DNA from 2 places in the Pseudonocardia sp. NPDC046786 genome. Region 2 is predicted to be linked to the other one. Evidence: predicted binding sites of a transcription regulator. Region 2 holds the regulator's gene; the other holds the start of a gene.
What was found. The regulator LexA, encoded in region 2, represses DNA repair genes until DNA is damaged. The targets are predictions, from matches to a motif close to CGAACACGTGTTCG.
Positions count from the first base shown of each region.

Region 1 (7,761 bases), on a different contig from region 2:
CCGAATCTGATGACACCCGCGTCCGACGGCCACCGTCGGTCACCGCGGCCGCGGAGTGGCAGGCTGATCGACATGGGAGTGCGGGCGATCGGGGTGGACGGCTCGCCGGGATCGGTGGCCCGGCTGGCCGCCGCGCTGCGGTCCGCGCTCGACGGCGACGGCCCGGCCGTCGTGCCGGTCCGGGTCGCGCCGGGTGCGGACCCGGCGGACCCGGTGTTGCCTGCCCCGGTGGCCCGGGCGGCGGCCGAGGGCGCACTGCCGGACGGGCTGGCCGTCGTCGTCGCCACCTCGGGTTCGACCGGTGAACCCCGGCAGGTCGCGCTGACCGCGGTCGCGCTGCGCGCCTCCGCGGCCGCGACCGCCGCCCGGCTCGGCGGCCCCGGACGCTGGCTGCTCACCCTGCCCGCCGAGCACGTCGCCGGGGTCCAGGTGGTGCTGCGGGCGCTGCTGTCCGGCTCGCAGCCCGTGGTGCAGGACGTCCGGGACGGCTTCCGCCCCGACGGGTTCGCCCGGGCCACCGCCCGGATCGGGCACGGTGCGCGCCGCTACACCAGCCTCGTCCCGACCCAGCTCGCCCGGATCCTCGATCACGGCTCGGCGCCGCTGTTCGCGCTCGCCGGGTACGACGCGGTGCTGGTCGGCGGGGCGGCGCTGGACGCCGGTCTGCGGGCCAGGGCCACCGACGCCGGGATCCGAGTCGTCACCACCTACGGGATGAGCGAGACCTGCGGCGGGTGCGTCTACGACGGCGTCCCGCTGGACGGCGTGCGCGTCACGATCGAGCCCGGTTCCGGCCGGGTGCAGCTCGACGGCCCGGTCCTCGCCGCCGGTTACCTGGGCGACCCGGACGGCACCGCGGCGGCGTTCGGCCCGGCCGGTTTCCGCACCACAGATCTCGGCTCGATCGCCCCGGACGGGACCCTGACGGTGCTGGGCCGGGCCGACGACGTCGTCAACACCGGCGGCGAGAAGGTGGCGCCGGCCGCCGTCGAGCAGGCCCTGCTCGGGGTCGCCGGGGTCCGCGGGGCCTGCGTGGTCGGGCTGCCGGACGACGAGTGGGGGCAGGTCGTCGGAGCACTGGTCGTGCCGGACGACGGGGCGGGCGGCGGCCCCGGCGACGCGGTGCTGCGCGACGCTGTCCGTGCGGCCTGCGGCCGGGCCGCCGTGCCGCGGGTGCTGCGCCGCGCGGCCGCGGTGCCCGAGCGGGGTATCGGCAAGCCGGACCGGGCCGCGGTCGCCGCGCTGCTGCGTTCCGGCTGACCGCACCGGCGGTGCCGCCGCCGGTCGCCGACCGTGAGATCCGGCCGCCGGGGCGCCACCCGGAACGGTGATACGGACGTACACACCATGGGGTCGCTTCACGCAGCGTGCGTTGCGCCCCGCCCGCACATCGAGTGTGCTTCAGCCACTGACGACACAGGGTCCACACAGAGCACCTGAGCCACCGTCGTCACACGAAGCACAAAAGTCACAGCAGAAACTGCGATGCAGCGGGGGTTTGTCCAGATGCGCAGGATCACGCGGGCCGGGCTGCGAAGCGTCGGTCTGCTGGCCGCGGCGGGGGCGTTCTGCGCCGTCGCCGTGGTGCCGGCCGCGGCGGCCGAGCCGGGAACCAGCTGGCAGCCGGAGCTGGCCGAGGGCAGCGGGCCGGGGATCGTCGTCGACGGCGGCGGGGCCCGGTTCGACCCGGCGACCGCCGTCGGGGCGCCGGTCGAGGACGGGGCCACCGAGGCCTCGGCCGATCCGGTCGACATCGTCCCGACCGGGCTGCTCACCCTTGAACCGCACACCCTGGAGGCGCCGACCCGCGAGGTGCACTCGGCGCTGGTCGCCGAGACCCCGCCCGGGTCGAGCGCGACGATCGACGTCCGCGGACGCACCGCCGGCGGCGGCTGGACCGAGTGGATCCCCGCCGAGAACGACCGGACCGAGCTGCCCGAGGCGGCCCGCGAGGTGCAGGGCAGGCTGGTGCTCACCGGCACCGGTGACGCGCGGCCCGCCGTGCGCGAGGTGACACTGACCGCCACCCCGACCACCGAGACCGAGGCCGGGCCGCTGACCGAGGCCGCCCCGCGCAGCTACTCGGTGTTCGCCACCCGCGAGGGCCTGGTCGGCGGCACCACCGCGAACGGGCACAAGATCGTCCCGCGGGACCGGTTCGTCGCGCTGCCGTCCCGGCGCGCACTGTCCGGGAAGGGCAAGACCGACTACTCGGTGAAGGTCTGCGCACCCAACGGCCGCTGCGCGATCGCGCCGGTCTGGGACATCGGCCCGTGGAACACCAAGGACGACTACTGGAACCCGTCGTCGCAGCGGGAGATGTGGAAGGACCTGCCGCAGGGCGTCCCGCAGGCCGCGGCCGCACGCAACGGTCACAACGGCGGCAAGGACCAGTTCGGCCGGCGGGTCGCGAACCCGGCCGGGATCGACCTCGGCGACGGCATCTTCTGGGACGTCCTGGGGCTCAAGGACAACTCCCAGGTGCAGGTCGACTACCTGTGGACGGGCTCGCAGAAGCTGTCCGCCGTCCGGGCCGGCGACGAGCCGGACACCGACATCCTCGCCCGTCCCGAGGCCGGGGCGGAGTCGGTCGGGATCGCGGTGAACACCACCGAGGTCCCGGTGCAGTGCGCGCACGGCGAGGGTGACGGCGGGTTCGTCCGGATCGGCGACGGCCAGTACCTGCCGGCGTCGGTGCTCGGTGAGCTGCCGGCCGATCTCCCGGGGTGCGACGCCGCTGACACCCCGGCCTCGCCTGCCGACCCGGCCGACCCGGCCTCCCCCGCCGATCCTGCCGACCCGGCCGACGGCGCCGCGGGGCCCGGGGACCCGGCGGCCGGCCCGGCCGGTGGATCCGGGGCTCCCCCGGCGAACCCGGCAGGCCCGGCCGGCACGGGAGGCGACCCCGCGTCCGTCCCGGACGGTTCGCCGCAGGCCGGCGCCCCCGTCCCCGGCTCCGCCCAGCGCGCGCCCTCCGGCGGACGCTGACCGACCCGCCGCACGACGGCCCCGCCCGGACGACGATCCGGGCGGGGCCGTCGTCGTTCCGCCGTCGTTGCCCGGGCGGCACGTCCGGCGGGCCCGGGCCTCCCGCGCGGGATAGGTTCGTCGTCGTGGCCAGCACGGCAGAGTGGATCGAGGGAGCGCGCCCGCGCACCCTGCCCACCGCGATCTCCCCCGTCCTCGTCGGAACCGGTTCGGCGCTGGGCGCCGGCGTCGTGGCCCCCGGCTCCGCGCTGCTCGCGCTGCTGGTCGCGGTCGCGCTGGTGATCGGGGTGAACTTCGCCAACGACTACTCCGACGGCATCCGCGGCACCGACGACGAGCGCGTCGGACCGCAGCGGCTGGTCGGCTCCCGGGCCGCCCGGCCCGCGACGGTGAAGGCGGCCGCATTCGGCTGCTTCGGCGTCGCCGCACTCGCCGGGATCGCGCTGACCGCCGTGTCCGGCCAGTGGTGGCTGATCGCCGTCGGGGCGCTGTGCATCGTCGGGGCGTGGTTCTACACCGGCGGGAGCCGCCCGTACGGCTACGCGGGCCTCGGCGAGGTCGCCGTGTTCGTGTTCTTCGGCCCGGTCGCGGTGCTCGGCACAGCGCTCACCCAGGCCGGGGCGGTGGACCCGGCGACCGTCGGTGTGTCGATCGGCGCCGGCCTGCTGACCTGCGCCGTGCTGGTCGCGAACAACCTGCGCGACATTCCCGGTGACCGGATCGCCGGCAAGACGACGCTCGCGGTGCGGCTGGGCGGACCCGCCACCCGCACGCTGTACGTGACGCTCGTCCTGGTGCCGTTCGTGATCGCCGTCGCCGCCGCGTTCGACCGGCCGGGCCTGCTGGTCGTGCTGGTGGCGCTGCCCGCGGCGGTGCGTCCGGTGCGCGCAGTGCTCGGCGGCGCCGACGGCCCGGAGCTGATCCCGGTGCTCCGCGACACCGGTCTGCTGCTGCTCGCCTGGGCGCTGGCCGTCGGGGTCGGTCTCGCGGTCGGTTTCGGCGGCGGCATCGCGAGCGGCTGAGCGCCGGGCAGCCGCCGGGAGTCGGGTCCGGGGCCGAGAGCCGCTCCGGACCCCGGCGCGGTGCCGGCCGCGTTCCGCCGAACGCCCGACGGGCCGGTGGGTCCGTCGCGCCCAGCATCCGCTGCACAGGATCTGTCACGGGCTGTGCGAGGTACCGGAACGGGAACCGGCAGCCGCGTTCCGCGGAACGCGCCGCGGCGAGAACAGCGCGTGGACAGGGGCCGGCAGGTCAGTCGCGGTCGTCGCCGCGCAGCTTGGCCCGGAGCGCCTCCCGCTCGGCCGACCGGCGGGCGTTCGCGACGGCCAGCGCCCGGTCCAGCCGGGACCTCGGACCGCGGAACAGCAGCATCGACAGCGGGAGCGCCACGATCAGCGCCACCAGCAACGCGACCAGCAGCGGGACGCCGGCAAGGCCGAGCAGCAGGGCGATGACGGCCAGCAGACCGAGCCGGGCGAGAGCGTAGAGCGCCACCGTGGCGGCCAGCCCGGGCTCGCCGGCGCGAGCCCGCGCCGCGGCCTGCGGCGGCGGTGTCGTCGGGGACGTCATACCGTCCAGGGTACGGTCCTGCTGCTGGAGCCCGGAGCCGCGCATCGGAGACGGGAACACCCGTGATGTCCGCTTCAGGAACTTCATCGGCTTTGCCCTTTAAGAACCCTTTACCTCCGGACAACCGTTCGAGTACCTGGGGTCCGAGGTGTCACGATGGCCCGGAAACAACGAGCGGTGACCGCTCCGAGGAGCTTCGGGAGATCCCTCCCAGCACCGCGACTCGGCACCACGCTGCATTTCCGGGAGGATTCCATGGCAGCTCCGACGCAGGCCCCCGAGCGACTGCTGACCCCGGGCGAGGTCGCCACCCTCTTCCGCGTCGACCCCAAGACCGTGACGCGCTGGGCGTCCGCCGGGCGGATCGGTTCGATCCGCACCCCCGGTGGACACCGCCGCTTCCGCGAGTCCGAGGTCCGCGGACTGCTGGCGGACCTCACCAGCGAGGCGAGCCCCGGGCTCCGCTGAACCCGCGACTTCACTCGCACGTCAGGCCACCTTCGCTACGCTGGACAGCGGAGGTGGCCTGATGTTGTTCCTGATCCTTCTGCTCGGCGCGGCCGTCGTCGCGGTGCTGCTCGTCCGGACCCTCCGGTCCGAGCAGGTGGTCGCCGACAGGCTCCCGCAGCCCGAGCTCCCCTGGATGACCCGTCAGAAGGCGCAGAAGCCGCGCGCGACCGGTCCCGACGACGACCCGGACTTCTTACGTGAACTCGACGAGAAGGTCCGCAACCAGGAGGACCCGCCGGAGCGGACCTGACCGGACCGAGCCCGTCCCAGCCCCTCCGATCTGCCCGACCCAGAGTCCCAAGAAATCTTGACCGAAGGGCGGTCAACCGGCTCCGGTGGACCGCCCTTCAGTGTTTCCGGTCACATCTGGCGGTGACGCTCAGACCGGGAACCCGTCCGCGACGGCGGCGGCGAGCTCCAGCAGCGCGGTCCGGGTCGATTCCTCCAGGCGATCGAGGTCGATCTCCGCGCCCTCCTCCAGGTGCGGATCGAACGGCACCCGCACGACCGCCCGGCACCGGCCGGCGAAGTGCTCCGCGACCCGGTCGAGGTCGACACCGCCGCCCGCCCGCCGGTACACCGAGTTGATCACGACGACGGCGTTCCGGACGAGATTGCCGTAGCCGTGCGCGTCCAGCCAGTCCAGCGTCGCCGACGCGCTGCGGGCACCGTCGATCGACCCGGACGACACGATCACGAGCTGATCGGCCATCCCCAGCACCCCGTACATCGCGGAGTGCATCAGGCCGGTCCCGCAGTCGGTCAGCACCAGGTTGTAGAAGTGCTCCAGCAGGTCGACCGCGCGCCGGTAGTCGTCCTCGCTGAACGCCTCCGACACGGCCGGGTCCTGCTCGCTGGCCAGCACCTCCAGCCGCGACTGCCCCTGCGAGGTGTACGAGCGGACGTCGGTGTAGCGCCGCACCCGGTCGGAGTCGCGGAGCAGGTGCCGGACGGTCGCGGTCGTCTCCAGCGGGATCTTCTGGCTGAGCGTCCCCCGGTCCGGGTTCGCGTCCACCGCGACGACCCGGTCACCGCGGTGCGAGGCGAACGTCGCACCCAGCGTCGCGGTGACCGTCGTCTTCCCGACACCACCCTTGAGGCTCAGCATCGCGATCTTGTGGGCGTTGAGCAGCGGCCGGTTCAGCCGGGACACCAGATCCCGGCGGTGCAACTCGGCGGGGCTCTCCCCCGGGTTCACCAGTCCACCGGTGAGCAGGTAGACGAACCGGCGCCAGCCGCTCTCCGGCGGTCGCCGCGGGCTGCCGGACCGGTGTGGTGTCAGGTCGAGCCCGCCGGGCGCGCCGTCGCTCCGGCGGTGCTGCCCGTGGCGGGCCTCGACCGCCTCGGGCGCGGTCCAGCTCGGCCGGCGTGCCCCGGACTCCGGCACCGGCCGGGCCCCGCCGGTGCGGGAGCCGTTGTCCCGGCGCGCCCGGTCGGACGCCTCGCGCTCGGCCGCATCGCGGTCCCACGAGCTCCGCCACGGCCGGTCCGCCGCCGGACGGCCGGTGGCCTGGCCCGGTCCGCGTGCGGCCGCGGCCCCGGCGGTCGCGTCACCGGCGGCGGTCGCGCCACCGGACGCCGCGCCGCCACCCGGGCCGCCGGCTCCCGGCGGACCTCCGTCCCCGGCGCCGTCGTCCCGGACGCCACCGCCCGGGGCGCCCCCGACCGGGACGGCACCGTGCGCCGGACCGGCGGCGTCGCCGGAACCGTCCGGCCGGTCGTCCACCGCGCCGCCCGACCGGGCCGGCCGGTCCCGGTCCGTCGCCGCACCGTCCGGCGACGGATCGGGAACGTCCCGGTCCTCCGCCTCCGAGGTCCCGGCGCCGGGCCCGCCCCACGACGGCGACACGACCGCGTGCGCGTCGGTGGCGGTCACGTCGGCGTCGTCGGCGTGGGTCTGCTCCTCATCGGACGGCGGGTCCGGGCGGCGCCAGATCAGCTCACCGCCCGGCTCGTCGTCGTGCCCGCCGCGGCCCGGCACCGTCCACCACGGCTCCGGATCGGCCGCGCCACCGGAGCGGTACAGACCGGTGTCGTCGGGGCCGACGTCCTGACCGGTCGGGTACAGGTCGTCGGGTGCCCGGTGCCTGCCGTCGTCGGCGGGGGCCTCGGCGGCCGGGCCGGGCCCGGCGGGCCGCTCCCGCTCCGCGTCGGACCGCTCGTGCAGCGCCGACAGGTCCAGCCCGTGCGGCGGCGTGGAGGGGTCGATCTCGTCGACCAGGTCGTCGTCGATCTCCGGTAGCTCGCTGCCCCACGCCGAACCGGCCGGCGGGGTCTGGGTGCCGACCGCGGCACGGCCCGGGGCGGGTGCGGACGCCGCCCGCTCGGCCGCCGACGGCGGGCGCGGCTGCGACGCGGCCGGTTGCGCAGCACCACCCTCCGGCTGCGCTGCGTCATCCCCGGACGTGCGACGACGCCGTCCGAAGGACCGTCCGGACGACTCCGCCGCGCCCCATCGCTCCCGCACGTAGCGGCCCACCGACCCGTCGGGCTGCTCGCCGGAACCGTTCTCACTCACGGGAACCGACGGTAGCCGTGCGGAACCCGGTGGTCGAGGCGCCTCACACCCCCGCGTACGAGTGCAGTCCGGCGACCACCATGTTGATGAAGAACAGGTTGAACACGATCGTGGCGAAGCCGGCCGAGTTGATCCAGGCCGCCCGCGACGTCCGCCAGCCGGCCGTGGCGCGGGCG
Region 1 is NZ_JBEYYF010000019.1:64,458-72,218, reverse strand. It holds gene menE (o-succinylbenzoate--CoA ligase) at 73-1,260, shown strand; gene ABZ881_RS21975 (hypothetical protein) at 1,507-2,988, shown strand; gene ABZ881_RS21970 (1,4-dihydroxy-2-naphthoate polyprenyltransferase) at 3,114-4,010, shown strand; gene ABZ881_RS21965 (DUF4229 domain-containing protein) at 4,240-4,557, opposite strand; gene ABZ881_RS21960 (BldC family transcriptional regulator) at 4,813-5,025, shown strand; gene ABZ881_RS21955 (hypothetical protein) at 5,087-5,317, shown strand; partial or broken gene ABZ881_RS21950 (MinD/ParA family protein) at 5,447-6,322, opposite strand; gene ccsB (c-type cytochrome biogenesis protein CcsB) at 7,629-7,761, opposite strand, start outside.
Region 1: ABZ881_RS21960 (BldC family transcriptional regulator) is a predicted target of LexA. The motif match lies at 4,675-4,688, and genes of this name have one in related genera.

Region 2 (7,761 bases):
ACGTGCCGGTCGCGCTGCCCGGCGACGACGGGCCGGACGAGGGCGCGGAGCTGCCGCTGCCGCTGCTGGTCGCCGGGTGGGCTGCCGCCGGGGCGGGGGTGCGCTCGGTGTGCGGGGAACTCGTCGCGCCGGACGCTGCGGTCGCCGACTGCCTCGCCCTGGGCGCGGAGCTCGCCGCGGGCGACACCGGGCTGCTGGTCGTCGGCGACGGCGCCGCCAAGCACACGGCGACCGCCCCCGGCGGGTTCGACGAGCGGGCCGAGGCGTTCGACGCCGTCGTCGCCGACGCGCTGGACCGGGCCGACCCGGACGCGCTGGCCGGGCTCGATCCGGTAGCGGCCGCGCAGCTGTGGGCGGCCGGCCGCGCGCCGTGGCAGGTGCTGGCCGGTGCCGCGGCGGGCCGCAGCTGGTCGGCGACCCACCGGCACACCGGCGCGCCCTACGGCGTCGCCTACCACGTCGCGTTCTGGGCGCCGTCGTGACGCCGGACCTGGTGGCCGTGGTCGGGCCCACCGCGACCGGCAAGTCGGACCTGGGGCTGGAGATTGCGCTCGCGCTCGACGGCGAGGTGGTCAACTCCGACGCGATGCAGCTTTACCGGGGGCTCGACATCGGCACCGCGAAGCTGTCCCCGGCCGAGCGCCGCGGCGTCCCGCACCACCAGCTCGACGTGCTCGACGTCGACGAGTCCGCGTCGGTCGCCGCCTACCAGCGGGAGGCCCGCGCGGTGATCGAGCGGCTGCGCGCCGCGGGCCGCACCCCGGTGCTGGTCGGCGGGTCCGGGCTGTACGTGCAGGCCGTGATCGACGAGCTGGAGTTCCCGGGCACCGATCCGGACCTGCGCGCCGGGCTGCAGGACGAGCTGGACCGGCTCGGCCCCGCCGCCCTGCACCGCAGGCTGGCCGAGGTGGACCCGGCGGCGGCGGCCGAGGTGCTGCCGTCGAACGGGCGCCGGATCGTTCGCGCGCTCGAGGTGATCGCGTTGACCGGGCGCCCGTTCCGGGCGACGCTGCCGACCACCGGCCCGCCGCGATACGGCGCCGTCCTGCTCGGCGTCGACCGCGGTGTCGACGAGCTCGACGAGCGGGTCGCCCGGCGGGTGGACCGGATGCTCGACGACGGCCTGGTCGAGGAGACCCGGCGGCTGCTCCCGGCCGGGCTCGCCCGCGGCCGCACCGCGTCCCGGGCGCTGGGCTACCGCCAGGTGCTCGACGCGTTCGACCGGGCGGGCACCGAGCCCGGCCCGGACGAGCGGGAGCGGGTCCGCGCGGAGACGGTGCAGGCCACCCGGCGGTTCGTCCGCCGCCAGCGGGCCTGGTTCCGCCGGGACCGGCGCATCCACTGGATCGACGGGGCCGCCGACGATCCGGCCGCGGACGCGCTGTCGGTGCTGGCTCGTAGGCTGGTGTCATGACCGGCGGGATCGCGTTCACCAAGGGGCACGGCACGCAGAACGACTTCGTCGTGCTGCCCGACCCGGATGCCGCGCTCGACCTGACCCCGGAACGGGTCGCGGCGCTCTGCGACCGGCATCGCGGTCTCGGCGCCGACGGCGTGCTGCGGGTGGTGCGCTGGGCGAAGCTGGCCGGCGACGAGACGGTCCCGGAGCCGGTCCCCGGCGTCGAGTGGTTCATGGACTACCGCAACGGCGACGGCTCGATCGCCGAGATGTGCGGCAACGGCGTGCGGGTCTTCGCCCGCTACCTGCACGAGCGCGGCTGGTCGCCGGGCGGGGGTGCGATCGGCACCCGGGCCGGGGTGCGCACCGCGACCGTCACCGGCGAGGGCGTGTCGGTGGAGATGGGGTCGGTCACGATCGGTCCGGCGTCGGTCGCGACCAGCGGGACCACCCGGTTCGACGGGCTGGTGCTCGATGTCGGCAATCCGCACCTGGCCTGCGTCGTCTCCGCCGACCCGGACGCGCTGGACCTGACCCGCGCCCCGGCGCACGATCCGGACGTGTTCCCGCACGGCGTCAACGTCGAGTTCCTGACCCCGCTCGACGGTCCCGCCGTCGGCGGCCGGATCCGGATGCGGGTGCACGAGCGCGGCGTGGGGGAGACCAGGGCCTGCGGCACCGGCACGGTCGCCGCCGTCGTCGCCGCGCTGCGCGCCGCCGGGCACGCCGCGGGCGACGTGCGGGTCGACACCCCCGGCGGCGAGCTGCGGGTCACCGTCGAGGCCGGATCGGCGGATCGCACCGGCACCACCGTGCTGCACGGCCCCGCCGTGCTGCTCGCCACCGGCGAGCTGGACCGCGGCTGGTGGGAGTCCCCGGCCTGATCGTTCGCCGGCGTCAGTCCAACGCCGAGCTCGCCGCCCGGCTGGGCCGTGATCCGGCGACGACGCTGCACCATGTGCGCAGGCTGGTCGCGCACGGCTTCCTGGTGGCCCAGCCGGCCCGCCGAGGTGCCCGCGGATCCCGGGAGATCCCGTACCGGAGCACCGGGCTGTCCTGGTCGCTCGACGACGCGGGTAGGCACGAACCGGTGGCCGAGGCGGGACTGGAGGCGTTCCTCGGCGAGGTCGCCGACGTCGGCCGGGCCGCGCTGGATCAGACCCGCCTCGTGCTGCGCCTGCCACCGGAGCGCGTCGCGGCACTGCGCGCCGAGCTGGACGAGCTGCTGGGGCGCTACGTCGCCGAGCCGGTGCTGCCGGCCGCCGAGCCGCTCGCCGTGTACCTGGCGCTCTACCCGGGTGACCCGCCCGGCGAAACGGACCGGACAGCGGCTCGGGGAACGTGGGACACTCGGGGGCAAGATGACTGAAGCCCACACGCCCGCCAGCCCGTCCACCGGGGAACTCGAACTCGAGGAGCGCTCGTCGCTCCGCCGCATCGGCGGCCTGTCGACCGAGCTCACCGACGTCACCGAGGTCGAGTACCGCCGCCTGCGCCTGGAGCGGGTGGTGCTGGTCGGCGTCTGGACCGAGGGATCCGCCGAGCAGGCGGACGCCTCGCTCGCCGAGCTGGCCCGGCTGGCCGAGACGGCGGGCTCCGAGGTGCTCGACGGCCTGGTCCAGCGCCGGTCGACACCCGATCCGGCGACCTTCATCGGCTCCGGCAAGGTCGACGAGCTCGGCGTCGCCGTGCGCGCCGCGGAGGCCGACACGGTGATCTGCGACGGCGAGCTGTCGCCCGGTCAGCTCCGTCAGCTCGAGGAGCGGCTCAAGGTCAAGGTGATCGACCGGACGGCGTTGATCCTCGACATCTTCGCCCAGCACGCCCGCTCGCGGGACGGCAAGGCGCAGGTCGAGCTGGCCCAGCTGTCCTACCTGCTGCCCCGGCTGCGCGGCTGGGGTGAGGCGCTGTCCCGCCAGGTCGGCGGTCGTGCCGCGGGCGGCGTCGGGATCGGCGGCCGCGGCCCGGGTGAGACGAAGATCGAGCTCGACCGCCGCCGGATCCGGGCGCGCATGTCGAAGCTGCGCCGCGAGATCGGCGCGATGCGTCAGGTCCGGGAGACCCAGCGCGGCAACCGCAGGCGCAACGAGGTCCCGTCCGTCGCGATCGTCGGCTACACCAACGCCGGCAAGTCCAGCCTGCTCAACCAGCTCACCGACGCCGGCGTGCTGGTCGAGGACGCGCTGTTCGCCACCCTCGATCCGACCACCCGCCGGACCGAGACGCCGGACGGGCGGGTCTACACCCTCACCGACACCGTCGGCTTCGTCCGGCACCTCCCGCACCAGCTGATCGAGGCGTTCCGGTCGACGCTGGAGGAGGCCGCCCACGCGGACCTGCTGGTGCACGTGGTCGACGGCTCCGATCCGCTTCCCGGCGACCAGATCGCCGCCGTCCGGAAGGTGCTGGTCGAGATCGGCGAGGAGCAGGGCGGCAGCATGCCGACCGAGCTGCTGGTGGTCAACAAGACCGACGCCGCCGGCGACCTGGCGCTCGCCCGGCTCCGGCACGCCCAGCCCGACGCGGTGTTCGTCTCCGCGCACCGCGGCGACGGCATCGACCTGCTCCGGCACCGGATCGCCGGCTTGCTGCCCCGCCCGGAGTACGACGTCGACCTACTGCTGCCCTACACCGAGGGTGCGCTGGTCGCCCGCCTGCACGACGAGGGCGAGGTCCTCGCCGAGGAGCACACCCCCGAGGGCACCCGGGTCCGGGCCAGGGTCGGGCCGGAGCTGGGCACCGCGGTCCTGCCGTTCGCGGTGGCGGGCGGCCCGGCCGGTACCGACAGCGGGTCCGATCCCGACCTGCCGGCGACGGCGGCGGGGCGCTGACCCGGGCGGTCCGGGCCGGATCGAGGGGCGGGCCGGGCGGTCGCGTCCGGGCGACACGGCGGCGGGCCGCCCTGGGACCGCTGCGGCGGGCCGCCCTGGGACCGCTGTGGTGGGCCGCCGTGGGTCTGCTCCTCGTGACCCTCGGGCCGGCCTGCGCAGTGGCGGCCGCCGGGTCGCCTGCCGTCGGGACGGCCGGCGCGCCCGGAATGCCTGGGGCGCCGCCGCCGGCCGCGCGCCCGGTCGTCCCGCCGCCTGACGCTGACCCGTCGTCCGTGGACGAGCCGCGCCCGGTCTGCACGATCGAGGATCCGCGACTGGCCGAGATCTCCGGGCTCGTCACCGACGGCGCACCGGGGGAACCGCCGCAGCACTATCACACGATCGTCGACGGCGGCGGCACCGCCGAGGTGTTCACCCTCGATCCGGTGGGTTGCACGGTGACGGCGCAACGGGACGCCCCGGTGCGGGTCACCGACGTCGAGGATCTCGGCCGCACACCGGACGGCGGGCTCTGGCTCGCCGACATCGGTGACAACACGGCGCGCCGCGAGTCGGTGCGCCTGGTCGTGCTGCCGGTCGACGGACCGCCCCGCAGCTACGACCTCGTCTACCCGGACGGTCCGCGGGACGCCGAGGCGGTGCTCGTCGCCGACGACGGGACCCCGCTGATCGTGGACAAGACAACCGGGGCGGCAGGGCTGTACCGGCCCGCGGAGCCGCTCACCGAGGATTCGGTGGTGGCGCTGGAACGGGTGGCCGACGTCGTCCTGCCGTACTCGGCGACCACCGGCGGCCCGCTGGGCGCGGTCGGCACGCGGACGATCACCGGCGGCGCCGTCGGACCGATGGCGGCGGACGGCGGGCGGGCCGCGGCCCTGCGCACCTACACCGACGCCTGGCTGTTCCCGCTGCCCGACGGCCCGGTGACCGGGGACGTCCTGGTCGGGGCGCTGGGCGGGGCCCCGCTGCAGGTGCCGCTGCCCGGTGAGCCACAGGGCGAAGCGGTGGCCCTGGACGGCCGCGGGACGCTGCACTCCGCCACCGAGGCGCGGGGCCTGTCCCCGGCCGCGATCCGGTCGGTTGCCGGTGCGGTCGCCGCCGCGACGGCACCGGCCGCACCGGTCGCGGCCCAGCCGGCGGAGGCGCCCGACGTCCCGTCCTTCCCGCCGTGGCTGCCCGCCGCGGCCGGGATGGCGGTCGTCGTCGCGGTGCTGCTCGCCGGAGTCGGGGCGATGGCGCTGCACGGCCGCCGCAGGCGGTGACCGTGCCCCGGCCCGGGGCCGGCACCGTGGCCCGGCCCGGGATCGGCACCGCGCCCCCGCCGGGGGGCGGCACCGTGCCCCGGCCCGGGGGTCGGCTCAGAGCCGGCGCAGCACCGCGACGACCCGGCCCAGGATCGATGCCTCGTCGCCCGGGATCGGCTCGTAGGCGTCGTTGGCCGGCATCAGCCAGATGTGACCGTCCCGGCGCCGGAACGTCTTGACGGTGGCCTCGCCGTCGATCATCGCCGCGACCACCTCGCCCTGTTCCGCGACCGGCTGCTGCCGGACGACGACCCAGTCCCCGTCGGTGATCGCCGCGTCCACCATGGAGTCACCCTTGACGTTCAGCAGGAACAGGGTGCCCTCGCCGACGATCTCGCGGGGGAGCGGGAACACGTCCTGCACGGCCTGCTCGGCCAGGATCGGCCCACCGGCGGCGATGTCGCCGAGCAGCGGCACGAACGCGGGTGCCGGCCGCTCCGAGCGCCCTGCCTCGGTGTCGGCGTCGGTCCCGTCCCCCGCGGCGGTCTGGTCGGGGCTGCGCACGTCGACCGCACGGGTCCGGTTCGGGTCCCGGCGCAGGAAACCCTTGCGCTCCAGGGTCCGCAGCTGGTGGTGCACCGACGACGTGGAGGTCAGCCCCACCGCGTCGCCGATCTCCCGCACGCTCGGCGGGTAGCCGTAGCGGTCGACCCAGTCCCGGATCACCGCCAGGACCTTCCGCTGCCGCGGGGTCAGGCCGCGCGTGTCGGCCGGGGGCTCGGGGAACTCCCGGACGTCGGCGGAACCCCGCCCGGGGGACGCACCGCCTCCGGACTCGTCCGCTGCCATCGCATTCGCCTCCTCGAGGATGTACCGACACGGACACTAGCCGTCTTCGGCCGGTCCGCCAAACATGCGTTCGAAGTTCGTCACCCGCGTGTCGTGGATTTCGTCGGGCACCGGTGGTACAACATCGCACAGGCGTTCGATCGAACATCGATTCGAGCGTCGGGGTGCCCGGGGCGGGCGTCCCGTGCGGGCAGGGAGGCGAGCGGCATGGGTGTGGTGACCGAGGTCCGGCCGTGGGAGGTCGGGCGGCAGGCGCGATCCGTGCCGCCGGCGAGCCCGGGGCGAGCCGAGCTGCCGAGGCGGCCGATACAGCCGACGCGGTCGGCGCGACGGGCGCGGCCGGTGCGGTCGGCGTGGCCGGCGCGAGCGGGGTGGCCGGTCGCCCGGGCGCGGGGTGTGGCGGCACCCGGTGGCGTGCTGCGGCGGGCCGTCCAGGGCCTGGGGATCGGGCTCGGCTCGGCGGTGGCGGTGATCGGGCTGGGTCTGCTCGCGGAGGTCTCGGCAGCGGCGGTGGCGCCGGTGGCGACGCCGCCGTCGGTGGTCGTCCAGAGCGTGCTGCCGGCCGGCCACTGAGCCCGGCCGGAGCGGGCTGAGCGGCGACGATCCGATTCCTGTCGGTGTCCGGTGCTACACAGCTCGCACGCCCGTTCGACCGGCCCCGGGGAAGGGCCGGGCGGGATGGGCAGGACGCGTGGCCGGGTGTGGCCGGCGTCGACGGTGACCGTTCCGCCGCAGCAGGCGGGTGGTCCTCGAGGAGCAGGAGGAGCCATGCGAGAGCTCGACGTGCGTGAGGTGGCACCGCGGCCACGGACCGGTCGGCCGGGCCGGGCGGCGGCCGCGGGTGCGCCGCAGTGGTCCGGCGCTGCCGGGGTGCGCGAGCGGGTGCGTGCCGGGGCCGCCCACGCGGTGCGCTGTGCCGGGGCGCGGCGTCCGGCCCGCGGATCAGCGGCGGCCCGGGCCGCGGCCCGGTGGGACATGCCCGTCCCCGGGTCCGAGGTGCCCGAGCGGGCCTCCGGTCCGGCGTTCGGCGCGCTCCTGAGGGCCTCCGCTCCCGTGTCCGGTGCCCCCGAGCGGGCCTCCGGTGCGGTCGCCGGTGCCTCCGGGTGGGGCTCCGGTGCGGCCGCCCGGACCTCCGGTCCGCGCACATCGCCCGCCGGCCCGGGCGCGGCGTCCGCCGCGGCCCCGGCCGTGGCATCGAGCGTGGCATCGAGCGTGGCGTGCCCTGCTGCGTCCACGGCGTCCCGGGTCGCCGGGTCCGGTGTGGCCCTCACCCGGTACCCCGGGGCGGCTCGGGCCAGGGACGCGACTGCGCGGGTCCGCGCTGTGCGCCCACCGGGGCGCCACTGCGTGGCCCCTGCCCGGCGGCACCGTCCGGTGGTGCGACGTCGCTCACGGGGTGAGCGACTGCTGGTCGGGGCTGCCACGGTGGTCTGCTCGG
Region 2 is NZ_JBEYYF010000004.1:273,443-281,203, forward strand. It holds gene ABZ881_RS06985 (hypothetical protein) at 1-482, shown strand, start outside; gene miaA (tRNA (adenosine(37)-N6)-dimethylallyltransferase MiaA) at 479-1,414, shown strand; gene dapF (diaminopimelate epimerase) at 1,411-2,283, shown strand; gene ABZ881_RS07000 (winged helix-turn-helix transcriptional regulator) at 2,265-2,768, shown strand; gene hflX (GTPase HflX) at 2,761-4,230, shown strand; gene ABZ881_RS07010 (hypothetical protein) at 4,503-5,492, shown strand; gene lexA (transcriptional repressor LexA) at 5,589-6,323, opposite strand; gene ABZ881_RS07020 (hypothetical protein) at 6,720-6,896, shown strand; gene ABZ881_RS07025 (hypothetical protein) at 7,701-7,761, shown strand, end outside.